DNA from 3 places in the Ruegeria sp. AG7 genome. Region 3 is predicted to be linked to each of the others. Evidence: riboswitches for the same ligand, from Rfam matches in the RefSeq annotation. Region 3 holds a riboswitch; each other region holds the start of a gene.
The links. A riboswitch is a leader RNA that binds a small molecule or an ion and turns the genes downstream of it on or off. The one in region 3 is predicted to bind cobalamin.
Positions count from the first base shown of each region.

Region 1: another riboswitch for cobalamin. It lies ahead of ACR0BF_RS02920 (hypothetical protein); the one in region 3 lies ahead of ACR0BF_RS12735 (DUF1636 family protein).
Region 2: another riboswitch for cobalamin. It lies ahead of ACR0BF_RS19300 (DUF4198 domain-containing protein); the one in region 3 lies ahead of ACR0BF_RS12735 (DUF1636 family protein).

Region 1 is NZ_JBQFYP010000001.1:556,221-563,003, forward strand. Features, by position in the region: gene ACR0BF_RS02900 (bifunctional 2',3'-cyclic-nucleotide 2'-phosphodiesterase/3'-nucleotidase) at 20-1,888, shown strand; RNA gene ffs (signal recognition particle sRNA small type) at 1,928-2,026, shown strand; gene rsgA (ribosome small subunit-dependent GTPase A) at 2,185-3,213, shown strand; gene ACR0BF_RS02915 (alpha/beta hydrolase family protein) at 3,250-4,107, opposite strand; cobalamin riboswitch at 4,241-4,459, shown strand; gene ACR0BF_RS02920 (hypothetical protein) at 4,551-4,958, shown strand; gene ACR0BF_RS02925 (protein-tyrosine phosphatase family protein) at 4,950-5,462, opposite strand; gene ACR0BF_RS02930 (DNA polymerase III subunit gamma/tau) at 5,635-6,783, shown strand, end outside.
Region 2 is NZ_JBQFYP010000026.1:13,646-20,428, reverse strand. Features, by position in the region: gene ACR0BF_RS19315 (ABC transporter permease) at 1-885, opposite strand, end outside; gene ACR0BF_RS19310 (substrate-binding domain-containing protein) at 993-2,012, opposite strand; gene ACR0BF_RS19305 (ROK family transcriptional regulator) at 2,202-3,392, shown strand; cobalamin riboswitch at 3,514-3,712, shown strand; gene ACR0BF_RS19300 (DUF4198 domain-containing protein) at 3,845-4,630, shown strand; gene cbiM (cobalt transporter CbiM) at 4,637-5,248, shown strand; gene ACR0BF_RS19290 (cobalt ABC transporter permease) at 5,245-5,808, shown strand; gene cbiQ (cobalt ECF transporter T component CbiQ) at 5,808-6,587, shown strand; gene ACR0BF_RS19280 (energy-coupling factor ABC transporter ATP-binding protein) at 6,584-6,783, shown strand, end outside.
Region 3 is NZ_JBQFYP010000008.1:122,681-129,463, forward strand. Features, by position in the region: gene ACR0BF_RS12705 (cobyric acid synthase) at 1-93, shown strand, start outside; gene ACR0BF_RS12710 (hypothetical protein) at 97-885, opposite strand; gene ACR0BF_RS12715 (TolC family outer membrane protein) at 959-2,377, opposite strand; gene ACR0BF_RS12720 (protein-L-isoaspartate O-methyltransferase family protein) at 2,472-3,125, opposite strand; tRNA gene ACR0BF_RS12725 (tRNA-Cys) at 3,350-3,423, shown strand; gene ACR0BF_RS12730 (NAD(P)-dependent oxidoreductase) at 3,601-4,596, opposite strand; cobalamin riboswitch at 4,699-4,903, shown strand; gene ACR0BF_RS12735 (DUF1636 family protein) at 4,998-5,372, shown strand; gene cobW (cobalamin biosynthesis protein CobW) at 5,377-6,432, shown strand; gene cobN (cobaltochelatase subunit CobN) at 6,436-6,783, shown strand, end outside.

The DNA of each region.
Region 1 (6,783 bases), on a different contig from region 3:
CAATAGCAGAATACTCAAAGTGAAGATCCCCTTCTCGACGCAGGTACAGCCCATTGGTGACAGTGGGAAAATTCGCATTCTGGCCACAACTGACCTGCATATGAACCTGACCGGTTTTGACTATTACACCGACACGCCAGACCAGACGATTGGATTGACGCGCACCGCCAGCCTGATCCACGCAGCCCGACAAGAGGCCAAGGACGCGCTGGTGCTGATGTTTGACAACGGGGATTCGTTGCAGGGAACCCCAATGGGCGATTGGGCCGCCAAAAGTGGCACTGCCCATCCGATGATGACGGCGTTCGAAGCCCTGGATTATGACGCGATCGGGCTGGGCAACCATGATCTCGGGTTCGGGCTGGCGACATTGGGCAACATCCTGACGCAAGCCCCCTGCCCAGTTATTTGCAGCAACCTGCATCGCACGCGCGGACCACTGCCCTGGCAGCGATACACCGTTCTGGACCGCACCGTGCTTTTGAACGGAGAAGACATTCCCGTTCGCATCGGCATCTTCTCGGTTCTTCCTCCGCAAACGGCCTGTTGGGAGGCGCATAATCTGGATGGCGGTATCGTCGTCGAGGATATCCTGCTTGCGGCTAAATCCCTGACGCAGACATTGCGCAACGAGTGTTGTGATATCATCGTGGCGCTTGCCCATTCCGGCCTTGGGGGCAGCGAGCCGGTAGCGGGGATGGAAAACGCCGTGATACCCTTGGCCGCGATCAAAGGCATCGATGCCATTGTGGCCGGGCACACCCACCTGACACTTCCAGGAGAGGGCCACGCCAATACCCCGATGGTCGATCACCTGACGGGGCTGGTACATGGAACGCCCGTTGTCATGCCGGGATCAGCGGGCTCTTACCTGGGGGTTATCGATTTGGCCGTGACCGCCGGGCCGGACGGCAAAGTGCGAATCCGGGATAGCCGCGTCGAACTGCGCCCGGTTATCAGCAACGGCACAGCCGTCGGGGAAGACCGTGAAATTGCGGGTCTGTGTGAGGTGGCGCATCCTATGACCCGTCAATCCGTTGCGGCACCGGTGGCACATATCCCGGATACATTGCACAGCTATTTCAGTTGCTGTGCGCCGGATCGCGGGCTGAACCTTGTAGCTGCGGCGCAAGCCGCCGCACTGCGCCCGCTTTTGCAGGGAACAGACCTGGCGGATCTGCCGATTCTGTCGGTTGTTTCGCCTGCCAAATCCGGCGGGCGCTCAGGCCCCCGCCATTATACCGAGGTACCCGCCGGAGAAATATGTTTGCGCCATGTCGCAGATCTGCATGTGTTTCCCAACGAGCTGCGCGCAATCCGGATCAGCGGTGCGCATCTGCTGGACTGGTTGGAGATGTCGGCCAGCGTATTCAACCAGTTAAAGCCCGGTTCCGAGCCCGAACTGATCAACCCTGAACGGGCCGGGTACAATTTCGACATCGTGTTTGGACTGTCTTATCAGATCGACCCTACTCAGCCGCCTCGATACGATGCGCAGGGGAAAATGATCCATCCAGACCACAGGCGGATCAGCGATCTGACATATGCAGGCCGCCCCGTACGACCGGAGCAGATGTTCGTTATGGCGCTGAACAATTACCGCGCCAGCGGAGGCGGGCATTTCCCGCATGCGACAACGTCTGAGTTCATCAGCCTGCCACCGCTGAGCATCAAGGACCTTGTGCGGGATTACCTGGCGCAGCACCTTCCGCCCGATCCGATCGTCACGCAGCCCTACCCGTTCTCGCTGATACCGCAGCGGGGCGTGACAACAATTCTTCGCACAGGTGCGGGCGCCCCGAAATATTTGGATGAGTTGCGCAGGTTCGATCCCGTGTTGCTGGGCTCGGATGGCAGGGGATTTGAACGCATCCGCCTGACGCTCTGACGGGTTGTCTTTTCCCGTTGCCTTCCCTATATCCGGACTCGAGAGGTTGGCGCGGGCGAGCGCCTCGCCAACCTGGTCAGGTCCGGAAGGAAGCAGCCACAACGAGCCCCGCTTGGGTCGATGTCCAACCTCTCACTTCGTGAACCACAGCCACAGGAGGGCTTTATGATTGTAGTGAAAACCCTTCGGGCAGACTGGTTCTGATTCACCGGAATCACCGGACTGCCTGAACACACGACCTGCGGATGCGCGCATGCCATCCGTTGGCATTGCTGTTTCTGAAAACAGGCAGATAAATGTCTTATACGCTTTCGGACCTGGGATGGTCCTCTTACTTTGCCGCGCAGCATGCGGTTTTTCCTTCTGACACGCCCTTTCGTATCGCATCGGTACATCGGGACCGTCTGATCGGGCTGAGCCCGGATGGTGATATCCCTTTGCTGACACCGGATAATCCGACCGGTTCATATGCCGTTGGGGATTGGGTCCTTGCCGACGCCGAAAACCGCGTGCGTCACATTCTGGACCGGCGCAGCCTGCTGCAACGCAGGGCTGCCGGTACAGGTGCCGCAACACAACTGATAGCAGCCAATGTCGATGTGTTGTTCATCGTCAGCTCGTGCAACGCCGATTTCAACCTGCCCCGGCTGGAACGTTATCTGGCGCTGGCACATCAGGCCGGATGTTATCCTGTCGTTGTCCTGACGAAAGCTGACCAGTCGGATGACCCCGGCAGTTTCTCGGGACAAGTGCAATCTCTGGACCCTTTTTTGTCGGTACTGGCGATCAATGCGCTGGACCCGGCAGATATCGAAAAGGTTCTGGCATGGTGCCCCAAAGGCCAGACCGGCGCGCTGGTCGGGTCGTCGGGCGTGGGTAAAACGACGCTCAGCAACGCCATGACGGATCAAAACCTCGCCACCTCTGGAATTCGCGAAGACGACGCACGGGGCAGGCACACGACAACGGTGCGCGCGTTGCACCGGATGGGTAACGGTGGCTGGCTGATTGACACGCCGGGAATGCGCGCATTGCGTTTGTTGGACGCTCAGGACGGGATCGACAACGTGTTCTCGGACATCACAGAGCTTGGCCAAAGCTGCCGCTTTTCGGATTGTCAGCACGAGACCGAGCCCGGCTGTGCCGTGCAGAACGCAATAGGCAAGGGCGTTCTTGATCCGGCGCGGCTGGACCGTTGGCGCAAGCTGCGGCGCGAAGATCAGCGAAACTCGGAAACCGTTGCGCAATCGCGGGCGCGGGACAAGGCGTTCGGCAAGATGGTCCGCGGTGTCATGCAGGACAAGAAGCTTCGCAAACGGCCATAGCTGCAAGGTGTTATGGAAAACCTGCGTCGCGTCTGATCAGGCGATCAGGCGCGGCCAGACCGCTGCATTGCGCCGGGCAAATGCGCCTATGTGACCAATCTCCGGCAGCCCAAATTCGGCAGGCTTCAGAAGGTGGCGTCTGGCCCCGGGGCCATACAGATCGGCAAGGCGCCAAACCGCCTCGGGCGGAACCATCTGGTCGTCTTCGAACGTGAACAGATCCACAGCTGTTCCAGAACTGCCCCAATGCGCATCAGGCAAATTCTGCCCGATCTCGGGAACGTAGCTAAGAGGAGCTGTGCACCATTTGCGCCATTGCCAGTAGACCGAGGCGGGCAGGTCCGAGCCAAACCCGATTGCTTTGCCAGGCAGATAGCCAAGCGCCCGCACCATCAGCGGTGCATGGCCATACCAGAACAGCCCCGCCAGCCCCCGATAGGGCCATGGGTGATCATTCAAAGTCACCAGCCCCGAACACACACAGATCATACGGTCAATCTGGTTGATATCCGGCTGCACCGGCCCCAGCATCGCACCGACCGAATGGCCGATGGTCCAGTGCTGCGCCTTTGGAAACCGCCTGCGCATCTCGGCCCGTGCCGCCGGCATATCGATCAATGCCCAATCCGCCATTGTAGCACGCGCGTCTTTCAGGCGGCCGACCAACGAAAGCCCGTAGTCCCGATAGTCATAGGTCAGGCAAGCCACCCCCCGCTTGGTAGCCAGCCATCGCGCAAAATGGCGATAATAGTCACGCGGCACACCTGTAGCACTGTTCAGCACAACAACGGTTTCCGGCTCACCCACAGGCCGGTACAACCGCGCCGACAAGGTCACGGACCCTGACGGAAAGCTGAAATCTTCGATCAACACCGTCTGTTCCGTATCCAACATGATCCCCGGCTTTCACTGAAACAATCGGTTTGCCTGCCTTCAATGCCGACGACACTAGGCCGGAACATAATCCGCATCCAGCATGACCAAACGTCCGGCCTAAAGATCGGCTTGACTCGGAACGCGATCAGACGCTAGCGGTTGTGTGATGGTTTCCGGCCCCTACAAGAGGTCGGGATGAAAAGGGAACACGGTGCGGTTTGTCTGGTCACACAGACATCAACCAAGTCCGCGACTGCCCCCGCAACTGTAAGCGGTAAGCAATGCCGAAATACCACTGGCCTATGGGCTGGGAAGGTCGGCAGAGCAATGACCCGCAAGTCAGGAGACCTGCCATCGGAACTGAAACCGAAACTCGGGCGGGGTGTCCGGGCAGGTCCTGACGGCGAAATGCTGTCCCACCTGCCCCAATATTCCAGCCCACCACGCGCGGAGGGCGCAGGATGATCTGGAAGACAAAATCACACGAATACAGCGCAACGGTGTGCCAGCGGACAGGGAAAACCTGCCCGGCTTTGGCGCGACTGGCCCGCTCGATTTCGGAAGCCATGGCGCAGGCGGTTTCGGCCACCAGCGAGGATTTCGAATTTGAAGGCAGCAGCGCGCTGTCACATTGCGCAGAAGGGTGCATGGCAACGATCAGAGCGCGATCCGACAGCGTTCGCATTTTCTGTGGAACACACCCTGACACGGCAACTCGGGATCTGGATGCCTATGCTGATTTGATCTTTGGACCTACATTCAGCACGCTGCCCTCGGGCACCATCGCGAACCTGCCTTGCGCCATGATCGAGGTTTCAACGATCCGCCCCCAAAAAACCGGCTACGCGCCACAGCAGCTTTCAGCTTGATCCCACTTCCACCTGTGCCGGGGTGATCCGGGACGCCCAGGCCAGCTGCGCATCGGTTTCGACAGCGCAGGGGCGCACGGCCCGCAAGCGGTCCAGTGCGTCGCTGGCGCGTTCACCGCATTCAACCATCAGTCGCAGAACAATCATCCCGGACCTGCCGCACCCCCCACGGCAGTGTACAAGGACCCGGCCACCGCCCGACAGTGCGTGTCGGGCCGTGGCGCTGACCTCTGGCCAGGCCTTCCGAACCGCTTGCGTCGGTGCTCCAAAATCTTCGATCGGCAGGTGAACCCACCGGCTGGCCCGGCTTTGGATGTCACTGCCAAAATGCTGCGCGCCATCCTGAAGCATTTCGACATCCGTCGTCATTGAAATCACAAGGCCCGGTTTCCACGCCGCAATCGTATCCAGATCGGTGGCGTAATCCCCGCCACGCCCTGGCATTGAAGTAAGGGCAAGCGTTCCGCCTCCGACCTGCAGAGCAAAAATGACCAGCTGCGACATGAAGTGCGTCCTCCCCCAAGGTACTCTTTACAAAATGAGTCATTAAATCCGCTGGTCCAGTTTAGTTGGAAACCAGTCCGTTTCTGAAACAAAAAATCATCTCGCCCCACAGTGGACGCGGACTGCCGCCGCCACTACGCTGTGCCGAAGCACCGAATCCGAGCGAGTAGACATGACAGACACGCCCAGCCCCGCCTATCAGGTTCTCGCCCGCAAATACCGCCCGGAAACCTTTGCCGACTTGGTGGGTCAGGACGCCATGGTGCGCACCCTGAAAAACGCTTTTGAGGCCGACCGGATTGCGCAGGCCTTTGTCATGACCGGCATTCGCGGAACGGGTAAAACCACCACGGCACGGATCATCGCCAAGGGCATGAACTGCATCGGACCGGATGGAACCGGAGGGCCGACAACAGAGCCTTGCGGTCAGTGCGAGCATTGCATCGCGATCATGGAAGGCCGCCATGTCGATGTGATGGAAATGGATGCCGCCAGCCGTACCGGCGTCAACGATATCCGCGAGATCATCGACAGTGTCCGCTATCGCGCAGCCAGCGCGCGCTACAAGATCTACATCATCGACGAGGTTCACATGCTCTCGACCAGCGCATTCAACGCGCTGCTCAAGACGCTCGAGGAACCGCCCGCACATGTGAAGTTCATCTTCGCGACCACCGAGATTCGCAAAGTGCCGGTCACGGTTCTGTCGCGGTGTCAGCGCTTTGACCTGCGCCGGATTGAGCCCGAAGACATGATCGGTCTGCTGCGCAAGATCGCCGGGGCCGAGGGCGCGCAGATTGCCGACGACGCACTGGCGCTGATCACCCGCGCTGCAGAAGGGTCGGCCCGCGACGCGACCTCATTGCTCGATCAGGCAATCTCGCACGGGGCCGGTGAGACGACGGCAGATCAGGTCCGTGCGATGCTGGGTCTGGCGGATCGAGGTCGTGTTCTGGACCTGATGGACATGATCCTGCGCGGTGACGCGGCAGGGGCGCTCACTGAACTGAGCGGGCAATATGCGGAAGGCGCAGACCCTCTGGCTGTGCTGCGCGATCTGGCCGAAATCACGCATTGGGTGTCCGTCGTAAAGATCACACCCGACGCGGCCGAAGACCCGACGGTTTCCCCCGACGAACGCACACGGGGCCAGCACATGGCCGAGGCTTTGCCGATGCGGGTTCTGACCCGGATGTGGCAGATGCTGCTGAAGGCGCTGGAGGAAGTCTCTGCGGCGCCCAACGCGATGATGGCCGCCGAAATGGCCGTTATCCGACTGACACATGTCGCCGATTTGCCCAGCCCCGAAGAACTGATCAAA
Region 2 (6,783 bases), on a different contig from region 3:
GATCACGACCGCCGTGATGCTTTCAATGTTGGCCAGCTGCCCCGAGGTTGGCGAAACCGACCCGATCCTACCAATCAGGGCCCAGCCCGCAAAGGCGCAGATCAGGCCGGACAGCATGTACACGGATATCAGCGTGCGGTGTACGTTGACACCGGACAGCTCTGCCGCTTCGGGGTCATCCCCGACGGCATAGACATGCCTGCCCCAGGCCGTGTGCCGCAGCGCGTATGCAAGGACGAGGATCAGCGCCAGCATGAAGACCACCCCGACGGTAAACACCGCCCCGCCCACGTTAAACTTGGCACCAAACAGTTGCAGGATGGCGGCGTGTTCCTCGATCTCCTGCGACCGGATCGTTTCGTTTTGTGAATAAAGAAAATTCGCCGCAAGAACGATCTGCCACATGCCAAGGGTGACGATGAAAGGCGGCAGCTTGATGCGACTGACCAGAAACCCGTTCAAGGCCCCGATTGCCGAGCCAACAGCAAGGCCGCACACAATCGCAACCGAAGGCGGCATTCCATAGCGGAAGGTAAACTGCCCCATCACAACCGACGACATCACCATGATGGCCCCAACACTCAGGTCGATGCCTGCGGTCAGGATCACAAGGCTTTGTGCCGCGGCCACAATCCCGACGATCTGAACCTGCTGAAGGATCAATGTCAGCGCAAAGGGCGAAAAGAACTTGGGGCCTAATAAGACACCAAAGATGACGATGGCAGCGACAAGGACAATCAGCGGGACCAGCGACGGGTTCACATGCAGAAAATGCTGAACCGTCCCGACAAATCCGCGTTGGTGATCGTCAAACTCGGCGACTTGCTCCGGGCTGCCTTTTGCGGCGGTTTCGAAATCGTCAGCTTGTCGTGAAGAATCGGACATAGAACTTCCCCCAAAGCGTCAGGTTTATGACGACTTTAGCAAGGTTTCAGGCGTGTGGGTGGTTTTGATAAGTGGAAGGCCGCGCAGCGGCCTTCCAAACATTCAGCTTAACCCCAGCAGAGGTCCATGCCTTCCTGAACCGAGATGGACTCGACGCCGTCGGCGGCCTTATCCGTCACAAGCGCCACGCCGGTGTCAAAAAAGTCCTTACCGGGTGTGTTCTCGGGCTTCACGCCTTCGTCCGCCCATTTTTTGACGGCCTCAACGCCCAGCGATGCCATCAGCAGCGGGTATTGCTGTGATGTTGCACCGATGACGCCGTCCGCCACGTTCTGCACGCCAGGGCAGCCGCCATCGACGGAAACGATCAACACGTCATTTTCGCGCCCGATAGCCTTAAGCGCTTCATAAGCGCCCGCTGCCGCCGGTTCGTTGATGGTGTGCACCACGTTGATCGTCGGGTCTTTGGCCAGCAGGTTCTCCATGGCGCGACGACCGCCTTCTTCGTTGCCAGCGGTGACATCGCTACCAACAAGACGCGGGTCGTTTTCATCGCCAATCACGTTCGGATCGGCCAGATCAACACCGAACCCCTGCAGGAACCCCTGATTGCGAAGCACATCCACAGTGGGCTGGCTGACCGCAAGGTCCAACGTGGCGATTTTGGCGTCATTTGCCGCATCTCCCAGCGTGGCTTTTGCCCATTGTCCGATCAGAAGCCCCGCAAGGAAATTGTCCGTGGCAAAGGTCGCGTCGGCCGAGTCGATAGGCTCAAGTGGGGTGTCCAGCGCAATCACCAGCAGCCCGGCATCGCGGGCCTGCTGCACCGCTGGAACGATAGACGACGTATCCGACGCGGTCAGCAGGATACCCTTTGCGCCATCCAGAATGCAGGTTTCAATGGCCTGAACCTGAGTTTCGTGGTCTCCGTCGACTTTGCCGGCAAAGGCTTTCAGCTTCATGCCAAGCTCTTCGGCTTTAGCCGTGGCACCCTCTCTCATTTTAACAAAGAAAGGGTTGGTATCCGTCTTGGTGATCAGGCAAACGGTTTCACCTTCGGCCATTGCACTGCTTGCCATGGCCGTAACCGCCAGCGCCGTTGCGCCTGCAAGTTTCGCAAGTTTCATCGGTAGTCCTCCCAGTTTTCCCAATGCCCGTCCGGGCATACGTTTGATCGGGCGAAAACCGGCCCGATCGAACGTGAAAACCATCACAAGATTCGAATTTCGAGTCAATAAATAAATCACTCTTATTTATTATTGACAGAAAGGAAGGGTTTTTACATTGTCGTCATGAAGGGGATGGCCGTGTCTGCAATGAACTCTCAGGGCAATACTACTGGCGTACGCGAGCCAGACATGCGCGGCACCAACCAAAGTGGAATGCGGGCCCGAAATGAACGGCTTGTCCTGTCACTGGTCCGGCGCCATCAGGCCCTCGCAAAATCTGAAATCGCGCGCATGACCGGCCTGTCGGCGCAGACGGTCTCGGTCATCATGCGCCAGTTGGAGAACGATGGGTTGCTGTTGCGGGGCGAACCGATCCGGGGAAAAGTTGGGCAGCCATCGGTTCCCATGCGCCTGAACCCGGACGGCGCGTATTTCTTTGGGCTCAAAGTCGGGCGGCGTAGTACCGAACTGGTGCTGACGGATTTTCTTGGCAACGTCAGGCACCGCGAACGGCGGACCTATGATTTTCCGACGCCCGAGGCGACATTGAGCTTTTCCACAGAAAGCCTCGACAAAGTGATGGCGTCAATGTCGCCCGAGGCGCGCAGCAGAATCGCGGGCCTTGGGATTGCCATGCCGTTCTACCTTTGGGACTGGGCACAAACATTGCAGGTTCCTCAGGAAAAAATGGATCCGTGGCGTGACGCGGACCTGAAAGGCGCGCTAGCCGCAAGCTATGACGTGCCGGTATTTTTGCAGAACGACGCAACCGCGGCCTGCGGTGCCGAGCTGGTGTTTGGCCCTGCAGAAGGCCCACGAGATTTCCTGTATTTCTATGTCGGCTTCTTCATCGGGGGCGGGGTGGTTCTGAACGGCTCCATCTTTTCAGGGCGGGGAAATGCCGGTGCGCTTGGTCCATTGCCTGTGCCGGACGACGCAGGCGGAGTGAAACCATTGATAGATGTCGCCAGTCTTTATGTGCTGGAGCGCGCAGTTGGTGGGAATGCCGAAACAGCCGGCTCAATCTGGGAAACGACACGGCATTGGGACGTACCGGAAACCCACCTTGAGAATTGGCTGAACCAGGCGGCGCACGGAATCGCCCATGCCATCGTCTCTTCTTGCAGCCTGATCGATTTCGAATGTGTCAAGATTGATGGCTGGATGCCTGCTGATATCAAGGCGCGGCTGGTGGAAAGGGTTGAGCTCAAACTATCCCATATGAACCTGACCGGGCTTGAACGGCCCTTGGTGCTGGCAGGGGCGGCGGGCCCGGATGCCCGGTCATTGGGGGCGGCCAGTTTGCCATTGTCGGAAAGATACCTGCTCGAGGGGTAGGTTCATCCCCGAAAAACCCCGACCTGTATCCAAAGCGGATCAACCGGAAAAAGGGCATTGCCCGCTGAACTTTTTGACAGCCAGCGCAATTGATCGTTGACGGATGCCGAAGAAGTCTGGCAAGCCGCTCGGCATGTCCGGTTCCGGGGCGTGCTCTGGAATCAATAGGGAATGCGGTGCGGGCTTTGGCCCAATTCCGCAACTGCACCCGCAACTGTAAGCGGCGAGCAGGGCTGAAGTGCCACTGGAGTTAATCCGGGAAGGCCAGCCCAACGCTTTGACCCGCAAGTCAGGATACCTGCCGGACATGTGCCTTTGACAAGGGCACTCCTAATCGGCGACGGGATGTGCGTCGGAGCAGGATGCTTGAAAAAGCAGCTCGGCTTGGACGTCCCCGCAGTCAAAACGCATCTCGTACCGGGGTTGGTACGATGGGACAAGGACGACTATTGATGACCAAGCTGCTTTCTGCGGCCGCTGTGGCGATGGCGCTTCCAGCGATGGCAAATGCGCATTTCCTGCTGGAATACACCTCTGACACCATGATCGACGCACCGGGGAATGTTCCGGTCAAGCTGATCTTCTGGCATCCGTTCTCGAACGGGCATGTCATGGATCTGGACAAGCCGCAGGAATTCTACGTGATCCACAACGGTCAGAAAACCGACCTGCTGGACACTCTGGAACCCGTGCGTTTCACCGGTGGGGAAAACGAAGGCGCGGCATTCAAGGGTTATGTTCCGGTCAAACGGTCGGGCGACTATGTGCTGGTGACAGTTCCCCAGCCCTATTACGAGGGGTCTGAGGATATCTATATCCAGCAGATCGCCAAGGCATTCCTGAACCGCAACGAATTGCCGACCGACTGGATGAACCCGGTGGGCTTGCCGGTTGAGATCATCCCGCTCAACAAACCGACCAACATCATCGCGGGTTCGACCTTTACGGGTCGAGTTATGGCAGAAGGCCAACCGGTTGCGGGTGCCGAGATCGAGATCGAGTACATGGCCGCAGAACCGGACATGGAAAGCACGGCTGCTTCGGCCCCGACCGTCTCGCCGTTGCCGGGTGGTGCATTGGTCGCAACTTCGGATGATAACGGGTATTTCACATTCGGCGTTCCAAAAGCCGGATATTGGGGTTTTGCAGCGCTCGGCGCCGGTCCCGTGACCGAACACAATGGCAAAGAACTCAGCCAGGACGCGGTCATCTGGATCCGCGCCTGGGATTTGGAGTAACCGTAGATGCATATCGTTGACGGAGCCTTGTCCAACCCGGTTGTGATCGGCGGTGCCGTCGCTGCGGCGGGTGGAATTGCCATGGGCCTCAGGTCGCTGGATCTTGATCGCATCCCCACTGCGGGGGTGGTGTCAGCCAGCTTTTTCGTGGCATCGCTGATCCATGTTCCTATTGGTCCGTCGTCGGTGCACCTGATCCTCAACGGTATGGCCGGGCTTTTGCTGGGGTGGGCCGCATTCCCGGCCCTGTTCGTCGGGCTTTTGCTGCAAGCCGTCTTCTTTGGCTTTGGCGGGTTGACGGTATTGGGGATCAACACCCTGAACATCGCGTTGCCCGCGGTTCTGGCCGGACTGATCTTTAGCCGCCTGATCGCCCACGGCTCACCGCTGCAAGGTGCGATATGGGGCGGGGTCGGCGGTGCCTTTGCCACTGCCGCCACAACCGGCATGGTTGCGTTTTCACTGGCCTTGTCCGGGGATGCCTTCCTGCCTGCGGCCAAGCTTGTTTTCTTTGCACATATTCCTGTCATGGCGATTGAGGCGATCCTGACCGGGTTCGCGGTTTTGCTGGCGCGCAAGGTCAAGCCCGAGCTGTTTGTCAAACGAGCGGTCGCATGAGGTATCTGGCAATCGTTCTGGCGCTGTGCTGCGCACCCCTACCTGCCTTAGCGCATAAGGTCATAGCCGGAGTGTTTAAATCCGGTGACGCCATCGAAGGCGAAATCGGCTTTTCCAACGGCGACATGGCAAGCGATACCGAGGTCATCGTCAACGGCCCGGACGGAGCCGAGCTGGGCCGTATCGTAACAGATGCAGATGGGTTCTTTATCTACACGCCAAACGCGCCGGTGGCCCATACATTCTTTGCAAACCTTGGTGCCGGACATGTGGCCGAGGTCACCATGCCCGCTGCGGATGTCGCCCGGATCATGGGCGTTGAAGCGGAACCTGATACCCCGCCAACAAACGCACCTGCCCAGACAGCGGCGGTGCTCAGCGATGAACAACAACAGGTCATTGCCAGGGCTGTTCGTGATGAGCTGCGCCCGCTACGACGCGAGATCGCGGCTTACCGCGAACAAAATGATCTGCAAACTGTTCTGGGTGGGATCGGATATATCGTCGGTCTGTTTGGTCTGGGCTTTTACTTTGCGGCACGCCGCAAGCTGGCGGCCTGATGGCGCATGTTCTGGGACAACAGGAAAGCACGCTGGTCAAAGCGGGCACGCAGCGGCGCGGCGCGATCAACCCGCTTGATCCTAGGATGCGGATCGTTATGGCGGTTGTCTTCGCGGTGGTGACAGTGGCGGTGTCCTCGCTGACAGCGCTGTGCGCGGCTTTGGCGGTGTCCCTTTCGCTTCTTGCCGCGTCGCGTCTGCCCTGGCGGATGACATTAAAACGCATGGCCATGATGGACGGGTTCATCCTGTTCATGCTGGTGTTGTTGCCATTCTCCATGCCCGGCGACCCGATGTTTACGCTCTGGGGGTTCCCCGCAAGCTGGCAGGGCTTCTGGAAAGCGGTCGAGATCGCCTTGACGGCCAACGCGGTCATCCTGTCCCTTATGGTGCTGGTCGGCACGATGGAGCCGGTCACGCTTGGCCACGCCCTGCACCGCCTGCGCTGCCCCGAAAAGCTGGTTCACCTTTTGATGTTCACCATCCGATATATCGAGGTTCTGCGGGAAGAATACCTGCGCCTGCACGCGGCCATGAAAGTGCGCGGCTTTCGCCCGGCAACAAACTGGCACACCTATCGCAGCTTTGGCTATCTCGTGGGCATGATGCTGGTGCGCGCGATCGAAAGATCCGAACGCATTCTTGATGCGATGAAATGCCGGGGTTTTTCAGGCCGTATGCTGTTGCTTCAGGACTTTACCCTGACCCGAAGGGACATCGTTTTTGCTGCAGGTCTTGGTGCTCTTTGCGCGGGTCTGATCATACTGGATTTGGCATGACACTGATTGCGCTTGAAGAAATCCGCTTTGCCTACGCCGGTCAGCCACCCGTTCTTGACGGTGCCAGCCTCAGCCTGTCCGCTGGTCAACGCCTGTCGCTGACGGGCCCGAACGGGGCAGGAAAATCGACCTTGCTGCGCATTACGCTTGGCTTGCAGCGCGCACAGTCCGGCACGGTCAGGATCTTTGGTCAGCA
Region 3 (6,783 bases):
GAGCAGGCGCTGGACGATCTGGCCGATCATCTGGAGCGCCACATGGACCTTGACCTGCTGCTCAGCCTCGCGCAGCCCCCGCACCGCAGCTGACCGTTACTCCAGATCCTGAGCCGCAAGAGCGCGGGCGATCTCTCGTCTGACCATCTTGCGCACATTTCTTGTAATTCGCTCGCCCATCGTTCCTTGCAGTTCGGTGCGGACAACCTCTGCGATCAGGGTGCGCAGAGCGTCCTCGTCCATGTCGATCGTCCTGACGTTTTCGTCGGAATCAGGTTCTTCGGCATCAGCATCAGACACAACAGCCCGAGACGACCGGATGAATTCCGCCTGATAAGGTGCACCTTCGTCCTGCTGAGCCGCCTCTGGTTCATCGCCTCCAGCAGCATCAATCGACATCGCAGCGGCAAATTCTTCTTCGACATCCCATGGCAGCGCATGTGACGGTGTGCCCGAATATGCATCCTGGCTGTCACCGTCCGGTTCCCACTGGTCTTCTGTTTGTGCAATGGCCGCTTCCAACGCTTCGATCTTTGCACTCAGGCTGATTGCAGCATCATCCGACGGGGCGTGTTTCGTCTCGGCTGCTTCTGGCTTGTCCTCGTCGGCGTTCGCGGGTTGACCCGTCTGAACGATGTCACAGGTTCGCAGCAACATCGGCTTGGCGGCATCTGTAACTTCGGCTTTGGATACAACTTTAGCGGGAATCACTCCCAACTGATCTGGTGTGCTGATCCGCAAAGCATCGGTAAGCACCAGCCGCCCCGGCTTGCGTGCCTTAGTCGTTTGATCCGAGACGGATTTATCACGACTGTCTTCACTGACCAGACGTTTGACCGAAGACAGAACGTCTTCGATCCCTGCTTTCACGACATTATCAGACATTGTTCTCTACCGCTCTATCCTTGGATCAAGTGTAGCCAAACAATCCGTGCCTCACAACAAATAGTATTGGCGATCAGTCCCGGCGCAACGCTTTGAGAACACGATCCAGATCCTTGCTTTGCTTGCTGACCTGTGCAGGTGCATTCTTGACCAGGTTGTAATACAAAGTCGGATCATAGATTTGCACCGCCAGCCCAAGACGCTCGGCTGTCAGAAGGCCCTGCGCCTGCAACAACTGATAGGCAGCCCGCGACCGTTCGGTGCGCGAAGCAACTTCCGCCAGCTGTGCATCCAGCAAATCCTGCTGTGCATTCAATACATCCAGAGTTGTTCGCGCGCCCAGAGTCGCCTCTTCCCGGATGCCATCAAATGCCACCTGCGAGGCGTTAACGCGCTCGGTTGACGCCCTCAAACTGGCGCTGGCCGCCTGAAACGCCGCATACCGGTCGGTCACACCCTGCGTGATGTTCTTTTGAACGTTCAGCAGATTCGCACGCGAGGCATCCCGGCTGGCCATTGCGCGGCGCACATTTGCCGCCAACCGGCCACCTGCGTAGATGGGTTGATTGAAGTTCAGCGACACGGTCGCGTCGTTCACATAGTCACTATTGTCATAGCGCTCGGACACGCCAGCGTCGGCATTCAGGCTGACATTCGGCCCAAGGTTGGCCCGCTGTTGCTGCACGACCAGATCGAACGCCCTGACCTGATGCTGTGCCGACAGAATGGCCGGGTGGTTGCGTTGCGCCAGGTTCACAGCTTCAGCTTCGGAACGCGGCAGATTGGGCAGGCTCGGCTGGCCAGCCGTTCGCCCCGGTGCCTTTCCGACCGCGTTCACGTATTCGGCCTGGGCAATGCTCAATTCACCGCGTGCCACAGCCAGATCCGCCTGAGAGCTTGCCAGCTGCGCTTCGGACAATGCGACGTCCGTCCGGGTTACTTCGCCCACTTCGAAGCGGTCATTCGACGCCCTAAGTTCCTCTGCCGACACATCCACGTTGTTCTGGCGGATCGCCACGGTCTCTTCCTGCAACAGGACGCCCAGATAGGCATTTGCTGCGCGGATAAGAACCTGTTGTTCGATATCGATCAGGGTTTGCCGGGTCGATAGCACCGTTTCCTGCGCCGACTGCTTGCCCAGCACCGACGCGCCGCCATCATACAAAAGCTGGCTCAGCGTCAGGCCCGAAAAGAACCGCGACGGCTCGTTTGTCGTCACGACGTTATTGACCCGCGAACGGGTGTAATCCTGGCTGACCTGCACGGTCCAGTTGATGATTGGCCGCAACGCAGAAAGCGCAATGGCCACATCTTCATCCGCCGCGCGCAGCAACGCCCGGTTCTGCTCAAGCAAACCACTGGTGTTATACGCGCCGATGAACGCATCCGTTATGTTGTCTGCCCACGCTGCACGCCCTGGCATCACGCTCATGGCAAGTCCTGCGGTCACAGCAAACGCCCTGACCAGCTTACCTGTCGCCGAACCACGCATACCAAAATCCTCTCAAACGAAATTACACTGCCCTACAGGCAGTTTGCGGCCTTCTTTTCAACTAATCAAGGCGATAGAAAAATCTATCGGCGGACTATAGCGAAAATGCACACTCTGCCGAAAAACCTTCCAGAACCGGCGCATGGGCATTGAACACATCACGCCAACTGACGCGACCACCGGTTTTTCGACCGATCCGCACGGTACCCAGGTTGCCGTTGACAAACAGACACACGATCCGACCGTGGTCCTTGAGCTGATCCAACAGGGCATCGGGCACCTGCTCGACACCGCCCTGCACCATGATCGCATCATAGGGGCCGTGTTCCGCCACACCCTGTTCCAACGCGCCGACGTGGATGATGGCGTTGTGCACGTCAGCTTCGGCCAAGAGGTTTTGCGCCTCGGCTGCAAGGGTTTCGTCGCATTCAACACCCACAACCAACTCAGCCATCCGTGCGGTGACAGCCGTGGAATATCCCATTGCCGGAGCGATATCGAGGACCATCTCGTCCTTGGATATGTTCAGCACGTCCAGCATTTTAGCCAGGGTCCGCGGCTCCAGCATGCTGCGCCCTCCACCCAGATCAATCAGGCCGTCCACATAGGCCGCCTCGCGTTGAGAATCGGGTACGAAGCTTTCCCGCGGAACACTCAGCATAGCCTCAATGATCGGGAACTTGGTGACGTCAGAGGGGCGGATCTGTGTATCAACCATTGTGCGGCGCCGGGCTGCGAAGTCAGTCATTGGATATCTCGTCTCATTCCCAAAGATGTCGGGCTTGTGCCATATCCTGAACCTTCCAGCAACGCCCCTGTTGCCGCAACCTGAATCGTGATCACCTTCTTGGGCATGGACTTCGGCAAATTTCAGTCTTGCCGGCAAATTCGCACGCAATCCACTGGACGCCCCCGAGGAAAGCTGTTAAAAACCCAGTTACACCACAGCAAGTATTTGATTTTACTTGAAAAGGCGAGTTGGCGGAGTGGTGACGCAGCGGATTGCAAATCCGTGTACACCGGTTCGATTCCGGTACTCGCCTCCAACAACATCCAAATCGCTGACTTAACCCCGCAGTACACGCGTGCGACGCTCGGTATTTCAAGACGTTCAAGGCCCGCGATTCTGTCGAATTGCGGGCCAGATATGGCGTGTTTTTCGGAACACCTGCCTACCCCTGCTCGTTCAAGGGGCGAGATTTTGTCTGGTATGTGCTTTACGTTCAGGCGCGCCCTTGTGGCACAACCTCGTATCCCGGCTCCTCCGGCTCATCATCCGTCATTTCGGCAGGGAAGCCCGGGGCGGTGATATCCAGGCCGGTTGCCTCTTCCAGCCGCTTGATAATATTTGGTGAAAGCTCGCGTTCGCCATAGCGTGCGATACCATCGTTAAAGATGTTGATCATCACCGGGTTTATTTCCAGCGGCACCCCGGCGCGGTCGGCGACCTCCTGAAACAGACCGATATCCTTCTTCACCAGATCCATGGTGAAGGAAATATCGCGCGACCCGTTCAAGATGACCTGACTTTCGGTTTCGTGCACGAAGGACGTGCCGGACGAGATTTTGATCGCCTCATAGGTCGTGTTCAGATCCATCCCCGCAGCCTTTGCCGTAACCAGTGCTTCGGCGCAGGTGATCAGGTTGGCGGTGGCAAGATAATTGGTCATCACTTTCAGCACCGAGGCCGAGCCCAGTTCGCCGGTGTGCAAAACCCGACGACCCATTGTCGTCAGGAACGGCAGAATTCGTTCAAACGTTTCCCGGTCACAGCCCGCAAAGATCGAGATATTGCCTGTCGCGGCACGGTGGCACCCGCCAGAAACCGGGCAATCGACGGCCGCACCGCCGCGCGATATGACTTCGGCACCCAGGCGTTTGACTTCGGCCTCGTCGGTGGTCGACATCTCCATCCAGATCTTACCGGGGCCCACTTCGGGCAACATCTCCTGCATGACTGCGTCCGATGCTGCCGGAGACGGCAGACAGGTGATCACCGCATCGCAATCGCGCATCAACTGGGCGGGCCCCTCAGCCGCCTTTGCACCTTTGGCGACAAACTCGGCCACCAGATCCGCGTTCAGGTCATGCACAGTCAGATCAATGCCGTTGCGCAAAAGGGATCCCGAAAGCTTGCCGCCTACGTTACCCAGACCGATAAATCCCACTTTCATATGACGCATCTCCAAGTTCGTCGTTTTCCCGTCATGCGACCACATACCGAACACATTCTTCATGCCGCCGAACGACGCCTACAGGTCGCTTTTTTCTCCTTGGCTTATTTGTTGCGCGCGAACCGCTTGACAAGCGGGTCAGCGGTGCCGCATGTCCCTGTCGTTGGTGTCGGCGACAGCCGATGAAAAGGGAATGCGTCAACGGTTCATCCGCCAAACGCAGCCGCCCCCGCGACCGTGACCGGAGAGGATGCCCAATGCCACTGGCCTGTGCCGGGAAGGCGGGACATCCGACAGAGCGACCGCTCTGGCATCCGCAAGCCGGGAGACCTGCCAACACCCGAAGTTGAAACCGGGCGGGGTGTTCCGGTGTCGGGTCCATGTGCAGACGTGGTGCCCGCATGAAACCCCGTCCCCCGCGAAGAGGATTTGGGGGGATGAGAGACATGACCGAGAACGAACCGGTAGAGCTACTGGTCTGCACGACTTGCCGCCGGGGTCTGCCCGTCGAGGATGACGCTGAGCGTCCCGGCACATTGTTGCACAAGGCCCTGGAACAGGCTGTCCTGCCGGATGGTATCACTCTGAAACAGGTCGAATGCCTTTCGAACTGTGATCAGGGCTGTTCCATCGTTCTTCGGGGCGGGCCGGATCGCTGGACCTTTGTTTACGAGAATCTGAACGAAATCGATCACGTCGATGTCATCATCGATGGCGCGACTAAGTATCTGGCCACAGGCGATGGTCTGGTGAAATGGCGCGACCGTCCTGAACATTTCCGCAAAAACTGCGCCTCGCGCATTCCCCCGATTGGAGCCTGAGATCATGTCGAACCTTGAAAAACTCCCCGTCACTGTGATCACCGGCTTTCTGGGCTCGGGCAAAACCACGCTGGTGCGCCATCTGATGCAGAACCCGCAGGGCAAGCGCCTTGCGATTGTTGTTAACGAGTTTGGCGATGTGGGTGTTGATGGCGACATCCTGAAGTCCTGCGCGATTCCGGAATGCCCTGCGGAAAACATCATGGAACTGGCAAACGGCTGCATCTGCTGCACCGTGGCCGACGATTTCATCCCGACCATCGAGGCGCTGATGGCGCTGGAACCGCGCCCGGATCACATTTTGATCGAAACATCCGGCCTTGCACTGCCCAAACCGCTGCTGAAAGCGTTTGAGTGGCCTGATATCCGTTCGAAAATTACCGTTGATGGCGTTATTGCGCTGGCCGATGCCGAGGCCGTGGCCGCCGGTCGCTTTGCTCCGAACGTTGAAGCGGTGGATGCCCAACGGCTGGCTGATGACTCGATCGACCACGAAACACCCTTGTCCGAGGTGTTCGAGGATCAGATCTCGTGCGCGGATATCATCCTGCTGACCAAGCCCGATCTGGCAGGTCCCGAAGGTGTCGCGAAAGCTAAACAGATCATCGCCGCTGAGGCGCCGCGCCCGCTTCCTGTCGTCGAGGTTGCCGAGGGTGTCGTCGACGTACGCGTCGTGCTTGGCCTTGAGGCTGCCGCCGAAGATGACATGGACGCGCGCCCGTCACATCACGATGGCCATCACGATCATGAGCATGACGATTTCGAAAGCATCATCGTCGAGTTGCCGGAACAGACCGACCCGGCGGAACTGGTTGCCAGGATTGAACGTCTGGCAACTGAGCTTAATATCCTGCGCGTCAAAGGCTATGCCGCCGTCACAGGCAAACCGATGCGCCTGCTGGTTCAGGCTGTCGGCGCACGGGTTCGTCACCAATACGACCGCCCGTGGGAACCCGGTGAGGTGCGCCGCTCGCGCCTGGTCGTCATTGCCGAACATGACGACATCAAAGAGGCTGAGATCCGTGATATCCTAGTGGGTGTGACCGAGGTTGCCGAGTAAGTCATGCACGTCGTCTTTCGCGAAAGCCACGGGCTCGAGGAAACCGAGACCCCAACCGATCTGGGCCAAAGCCCGGCCGATCTGGTTGTACTGTCCTTTTCCGACAGTGACCTGGGCGCTTTCGCGGAGGGCTGGCATCGCGGCGGCGGACCTGAGGGGCGGATGCCCACGATGCGGCTGGCCAATCTTGCTGCATTGAAACACCCCCTGTCCGTCGACACCTATGTTGAACAGACACTTGAAGGCGCAAAGGGCATCCTGATCCGTCTGATCGGCGGCGTGCCCTATTGGTCTTACGGGCTGCAACAGGTTCTGGCACTGGCGCAGGCCAAAGGCATCGCGCTGGCCGTT